3 regions of the Arthrobacter sp. QXT-31 genome follow, and region 2 is predicted to be linked to each of the others. Evidence: predicted binding sites of a transcription regulator. Region 2 holds the regulator's gene; each other region holds the start of a gene.
What was found. The regulator HrcA, encoded in region 2, represses chaperone genes, less so after heat shock. The targets are predictions, from matches to a motif close to TTNGCACTCGNNNNNNNCGAGTGCNAA.
Positions count from the first base shown of each region.

Region 1: BWQ92_RS13770 (Hsp20/alpha crystallin family protein) is a predicted target of HrcA. The motif match lies at 1,033-1,059, and genes of this name have one in related genera.
Region 3: BWQ92_RS22930 (Hsp20/alpha crystallin family protein) is a predicted target of HrcA. The motif match lies at 973-999, and genes of this name have one in related genera.

Region 1 covers NZ_CP019304.1:3,043,544-3,045,801, reverse strand. The annotation lists gene BWQ92_RS13780 (hypothetical protein) at 1-42, opposite strand, end outside; gene BWQ92_RS13775 (J domain-containing protein) at 76-429, opposite strand; gene BWQ92_RS13770 (Hsp20/alpha crystallin family protein) at 537-959, opposite strand; gene BWQ92_RS13765 (MerR family transcriptional regulator) at 1,080-1,466, shown strand; gene BWQ92_RS13760 (MmcQ/YjbR family DNA-binding protein) at 1,470-1,775, opposite strand; gene BWQ92_RS13755 (phosphatase PAP2 family protein) at 1,778-2,258, opposite strand, start outside.
Region 2 covers NZ_CP019304.1:4,530,918-4,533,175, reverse strand. The annotation lists gene dnaJ (molecular chaperone DnaJ) at 1-180, opposite strand, end outside; gene hrcA (heat-inducible transcriptional repressor HrcA) at 239-1,252, opposite strand; gene BWQ92_RS20700 (DUF3097 domain-containing protein) at 1,475-2,258, shown strand, end outside.
Region 3 covers NZ_CP019304.1:5,019,631-5,021,888, reverse strand. The annotation lists gene BWQ92_RS22935 (hypothetical protein) at 1-364, opposite strand, end outside; gene BWQ92_RS22930 (Hsp20/alpha crystallin family protein) at 488-913, opposite strand; gene BWQ92_RS22925 (hypothetical protein) at 1,398-1,586, shown strand; gene BWQ92_RS22920 (hypothetical protein) at 1,929-2,132, opposite strand.

The DNA of each region.
Region 1 (2,258 bases), 1.5 Mb from region 2:
GGCCGGGATCAGGTGGGAGTCATAGCGGCGCCAATCGCTCATGGCTGTGGTTCTCCTCTGGCATACGGATCGGGTTCAGGCCCACGGCCCGCTCTCCCACCGGACTGGTGTGACGCGCAGCGGCGGCTCCCGGTGGCGGACCACGTGGACGGGAATGTCCTGTGCTTTGCTGGCGGATGGTTGGGCGCCGGCAGGTTCACGTGCAGCGGCGGCAAGGACCTCCCGGTCGTAGGCCGCACGGCGTTTCGGGTCCCGGAGCACGGCGAAGGCCTGCATGACGAGCTGCAGTTCGGCCGGCACCCCTTCACCGCTGGCAACATCCGGATGGTGGCGGCGCATTTGGGTGCGGTAGGCGCGGGCGATTTCCTGCTGCGACGCCGCCTGCGGAACCTGCAGCACCGCATAGTAGTCCGGTGAGGGGCTGGTCATGACTGAAGCCTGGCAGTTGGAAGGAACTTTTGTTGATGGGCGCGGCTGGGCGGCCTGGCGGAATCCGGCTGGAAACCGCAGGCCGCCCCTGCCTGCACGGCGGCCGGCTACGTTTCGATCTGGTGCAGCTGGCCCTTGCTTTCGATCTCGATCTTCCGTGGCTTTGCCTGCTCGGCAACCGGAATCCGTAGCGTCAGGACGCCAAGGTCGTAGCTGGCCTTGATGTTGTCTGCGTCCAGGGTGTCACCGAGAATGAGCTGGCGGCTGAAGACGCCGCGCGGCCGCTCGGACACCACCAGTTCGACGTTGGGCTGGGTGGCGTCACGGCGTTCGGCCCGGACAGTCAGGACGTTCCTTTCAACGTTCAGATCCACGGCGTCCGGTGAAACTCCGGGCAGGTCAAAGGCCACCACAAACTCCCCGTCTTCCTGCCACGCGTCCATCGGCATGGCTGCCGGACGGGCTGCTGTTCCGAAGACCTGCTGTGTGAGCCGGTCCAGCTCACGGAACGGGTCAGTACGGATTAGCATCATTTCCCACTCCCTTCAGCATGTAGGTTGGCTATCCACCGTGTTTACCTATGGTGGTGGATATAGATTTTTTATAGCACCGGTGCCAAACTGGTGCAAGAGGAAAATCAGGAAATCTGGATGGGGAACCATATGGGCAACCGGGACAGCGCCGGGCGCGGGCTTTACGCGATTTCCGTGGTGGCGGAGCTGGTGGGAACGGGCCAGCAGAACATCCGGCTCTATGAGCGCCGCGGACTGCTGACCCCGGAAAGGACGGAGGGCGGCACCCGCCAGTACAGCGAAGCCGACCTGGCGGTCCTCCGGCGCATCGCCGAGCTCCTGGACGAGGGGCTCAACCTCGCTGGCGTGGCGAAGGTGCTCGAACTGGAAATGGACAATGCCCGGCTGCGGCGGCAGCTCAAGCGCGCCCGCGCCCGCGGGACTGAAGCCGGCACCGGCAGTGGAGCTGGCACCGACGACGGCGACCTGCCAGCAGGGTCTGCCAGCCAGGACGGCGAAGCCTGAGGGCTATAGCCGCCCGCCGGCCAGCAGGAAGGAATCTTCGAGCAGTTCGGCGAGCCGGCCGCCGTCGACCCTGGAAAGCCGGACCAGGACCAGCCGGGGTGACCGCTCATGGTGCGGCGTCCAGAAGTAGGTGTCCGGATCCGTTCCGGCGAGAGCCTCGCGCTCTGCTGTCTTGACCGTAAGCACGCCCGGTTCCCAGATCCGGGCCATCAGGGTCCTGGCGAACCAGGCCGGCTGGTTCCAGCTGGCGCGCTCAGTCACGCCCGGCAGGGCAAGGCACAACCTGCGGACATCGGCTTCAGTGGCCATGCCTAGTCCTGGGTGTCCGCCTTCGACAGCTCCCCCGTAACCTCTTCCCCGGGTATCCGGGCGGTGCGCCAGGTGTCCACTGCGATCACCGCGCCGAGGACCACCAGCGAGAGGGCAACGGATGCCACGGAGTCGCTCACCCAGTGGTAGCCGAGGTACAGCCGGCTGATCGCGGACAGGACGATGCCGATAATGGCGCAGGCAAAGGCTATGACCGCGGCCTTGGGCTTCCGGTGGCGGGAAAAGACCAGGAACGTGGTGACCAGCAGGAAGTCCGAGGCGCCCAGCACGTGACCGGACGGAAAAGAAAAAGTGTGGTCGGCACCGAACAGCATCTGGTCCACGGGAGGGCGTTCCCGCCCCACGGTCCTGCCGACTAGCTGGGCCAGACCCACGCCTGTCAGCATTGCCGACGCCAGCAGAATGGGCCGCCAGGCATGCTTGGCCAGGATGCCCCACGCCACCGTGACCACAAGGACGATG
Region 2 (2,258 bases):
GCGCTTCTGCGGATCGGACAGCACCTCATAGGCGTGGGTTACGGCCTTGAACCGTTCCGCGGCCTCTTCGCCCGGGTTGACGTCCGGGTGAAGGGAGCGGGCCAGCTTGCGGTAGGCCTTTTTGATCTCTTCGCCGGTGGCTTCCGGGGAGACTCCAAGAACGTCGTAGTGGCTGCTCAAAGTTCGTATCTCTTCCTGGTTGTACTGCCTGTGGTCAGAGGATGTCCGGGGCGTCCGGTCACGGTCCCAGAATCCTCGAAAGGTAGCGGGCCACCGCGCGCACGGCGGCCATGGTGGTGGGATAGTCCATCCGGGTGGGGCCGAGGATGCCCACCTTGGCGGTAGCGTCAGGGCCGTAGCCGGTGGCCACGACCGACGCCTCGGCCAGCCCGTCGTAGGGGTTTTCGCGGCCGATGCTGACGGCCACTCCCCGCGGGTCCTGCGCCATGTCGCTCAGGAGCCGCAGCATCACCACCTGCTCCTCGAGGGCCTCCAGGACTGGTCCGATGCTGAGCGGGAAATCCACGTTGGACCGCGCGAGGTTGGCGGTCCCTGCCATGACCATGCGGTCTTCGCGGCTGTTGTGGGCGAGGCCTTCCAGTCCCTTCGCGAGGGCCATGGCCGCGGGGCGTTCCGCCGGCGCGCAGCCGGCCACGACGGCGGCCAGGTGCTGGGGCAGGATGGCCACCGGTGTTCCGGCCACGCCAGTCAGGAAGCGGGTTCGGAGGGCGGCGATTGTGTCGTCTGACAGGTCCTGCCCGGCGTCGACAACGCGCTGGTCCACCTTGCCGGAATCGGCAATCAGTACGATCAGCACCTTGCGCGGCGCCAGGAGCACGAATTCAATGTGCCGGACCACGGCACGGCTGAGGTGCGGGTACTGCACGACGGCGACCTGGTTGGTCAGCTGGGACAGAAGCCTCGCCGTCCGGTCCAGGACGTCGTCGAGGTCCTCGGATCCCTCGAGCAGCGTCTGGATGGCTCGCTTCTCCGCCGGAGAGAGAGGTTTGACCGCCGAGATCTGGTCCACGAACAGGCGGTAACCCTTGTCCGTGGGAATCCTGCCTGCGCTGGTGTGCGGGGCCGTGATGAGGCCCTCGTCCTCCAGTGCCGCCATGTCATTGCGGATGGTGGCGCTGGAAACGCCCAGATGATGCCGTTCCACCAGCGCCTTGGAGCCGACGGGTTCGCGGGAATGGACATAGTCCTCCACGATGGCGCGCAGCACCTCAAGCTTCCGTGGTTCGCTCACAGTCCACCTCCTTTTGGCCTTATCCGCGCCGGGCCTGATCCCGCCCGTAAACGCCATGGTTAGCACTCGACATGCCTAAGTGCTAACAAGTCTAATATGAGTCGCCCCGTTGTTAGCATTGGTACCGCTCCGGGCGAAAATCCGGGCGCCTGCCCCCGGCGGCATGCACGCTGCCGGAGCGGCTCTTTTCCATGCAGACTCCTATTGCAAAGCGGTGAATGAATGCAGTACCAGAACTGGGGCCCGCAGGAGATTGCAGCTCCCGCCAAGAACAGCCTGCCCGAGGTACCGGTGGAGCGCGGGATGGTGCTCGAGGACGCCCAGTCCGGCTGGGTGGGCGCCGTGACCCGGGTGGAGAAGTCCGGCGGCATGCACGTGGTGGCGCTCGAAGACCGCCGCGGCAAGTCCCGGTCCTTCAAGCTTGGCTTCGGATTCCTCCTCGAGGGACAGCCGATCCGACTGATGCCGCCGGCTCCCAAGGCGAAAGCCGCCGGGTCCGCCACGGCCACACGGACGGCGTCGGGCTCGGTGCGCGTGGAGGGGCAGCGCGCCCAGGTGGCCAAGGCCAGCCGCATCTGGGTTGAAGGCAAGCATGATGCCGAGCTCGTGGAAAAAGTCTGGGGCGACGACCTCCGGGTGGAGGGCATCGTCGTCGAGCCCCTGCACGGCATCGATGACCTGGCGGCAGCGGTTGCCGATTTCCGGCCCGGTCCCGGCCGCCGGCTGGGGGTTCTGGTGGACCACCTGGTCCCCGACTCCAAGGAGTCCCGAATTGCCGACGCCGTGATGGCGTCCCCCGGCGCCGACGGGAATGTGCTGATCGTGGGCCACCCGTATGTGGATGTGTGGCAGGCGATCCGGCCGTCGGTGCTGGGAATTCCGCAGTGGCCCGTAGTGCCCCGCGGCACAGACTGGAAAACGGGGATCCTCACCGCCTTCGGCTGGCCGCACGAGACCAAGGAGGACATTGGCCTCGGCTGGCAGAAGCTCCTCGGCGCGGTGCGGA
Region 3 (2,258 bases), 490 kb from region 2:
GGGTGTAGGCCAGTACCGGCACCGGCCGTTCCTGCCCGTCACTGGAGAGCTGTGTCAGGACCATCCGGGCGGCCACGGGGGTGAGCTCGCTGGGAGCCCACTGGCTCCGCTGGACGCTCAGGCCAGGTCCGCTGCAGCCGCTGTGGTAAACACAGTCGGTGAAGGTCACGTAATTGGTTCCGTCCGGGGCGGTGCTTTCCGTGACATTAACCAGCAGGGAGAGCGGCTCGCCGGGGTCCAGGGGCGCCCGGCAGGCAGCGCACGCGCTGGCCATGGAGGCAGCAGTGAGCACGTACTGAGCGGTGTCCCTGCCTTTGAAGGACTCCAAACGCCCGTCCCAGGCAACGTTGCGTGTGACTGGCATCAGCGGACCTCATCCTCTCTTTATCCCGCGGTTTGTTCCTTTCTTGGAGGGGGCGGCGGTGCGGTTCCCCGGGTCACGGGTGCCGGGGAACCGCGCAGGGCGTGACCGCGCTGGCCGCCGCTGCTAGGCGCTGATCTGCTGCTGGGCATCCTGGCCGCTGGTGATCTCAATCTTCCGCGGCTGTGCCTTGGGAGCGACCGGGATCCGCAGGGTCAGCACCCCGGCGTCGTACCCGGCCTTCACGTTGTCCGCATCCAGCGCCTCACCGAGCACCAACTGCCGGCTAAAGACACCCTGCGGCCGCTCACCGGCCACCAGCTCAGCACCTTCCGGGGCGCCGTTCTTCCGCTCAGCCCGGATGGTCAGGACGTTCCGCTCAACATCCAGATCGATCGAGTTCACGTCCACGCCCGGCAGGTCCACCGCGACGACGAACTCGTTCTCTTCCCGCCAGGCATCCAGGGGCATCGCCGCCGGGTGCGCCGCAGTGCCCAGCACCTGCTGGGTCAGCCGGTCCAGCTGCCGGAACGGATCGCTCATCATCAACATCACATACCTCCTTGATCATCAACAAAGGGCGGATATCTTCATCCGCTGATATAGATTTTTTAGCACTGCTGTTAACAACTTGCAAGGGATTTCCGTTGACAACCCGCAAGGATCTGCGCGGTTGCACCGCGGCCATGACGCCTTAAGGGCTTCACCGTGGGTGAGGTCCGCCGGAGGATCTTGTGCGAAGAAAAGGAACCCCTTCCCGGTGTGCTCAAAATTGTCGTTGCTGAGCGTCGTTCAGGGGTATTCGGTCGAGGTGGCCGGGAGCGGAAGCCTATGCTGAGTTTGTTAAGGCCTTTGGTTGTGGCTGGACAGGGTACGCAACGGGGGCATAGCTTCTGTTCAGCAGCTCCGGTGCTGACGCCCCGGTCCTGCGGGTCAGGGCGTGTCCCGGCCGGCAGAAAGCATACGGGTGAACGCTACGCACTTTGAGGATTTCCTGAGGGAAGCGACCTCAACCGATCCAGGCAGCGAGCAAGGCTTGAGCAGAGAGGCAATCTTTGGCCTCTACGAGAGCTGGTGCACCCTTAGCCGATGTCCTTCAGAATCTGAAGAGGCACTGTGGGCGGCCTTGGCTTCGAAGGGCATCGACCCGGAGAAGAAAAACCTGGCGATGACAGGGCCGGCCGCCGCGGACTACATCCTCTTCAGCGCCCCGAATCTAACGTAGGAAGTGGGATTTTCCCCACGAGAACACCACCGCCGCTCAAGCCCGCAAGAATCAGCGGGTCCTACGGGAGCGGACGTATAAGCCATGTCCGGAACCAAGCTGCTGCTTGTTGCAGTGATTCCGCGATAAGACCTGCGACGTTGCCCTCCCGCCTCCGCTGAAGGGGTTAGCCGACAAGATGGCGCAGTATTGCTTCGGCCGTACTCCCACGCGGCCGCCACACCCTGCACTCCGCTGCTTACAGCCTGAACGTCCAATCCCAACCGCTTACTGCTGCGATCCGGCTCCATAAAACATGCGCACACAACGAGGAACCAGCACAAACCATCCGGAGGAAGACTGTCAGCGTGTATTCCCCGGGTACCAACTGTAGGGGTTGGATTTCGGCCTGCCATTGCGGTGCGCGTCATACCCTTGCTGCCAGGCTGCCTCCACGGCGGTCACCATCTCGGCCAGAAGAGGGTAGTAAGGGTGGTCCGGCCCGATGAAGAGCATCTCCTCACGCGCCTTTTCCACCGCTGCCCGCACAGTGTTGCCCTCCGCCATGAGGGCATCGTCCCACCAGGGACCGAAGCAAACTAGAGCTGGCCAACCCGTAAAAGCCCATGACGTGGAACAGCGCGTTAGTGAAGTCAGTTGATGTCAGATTGATCTCTAAGAGCGTCTTGGTCG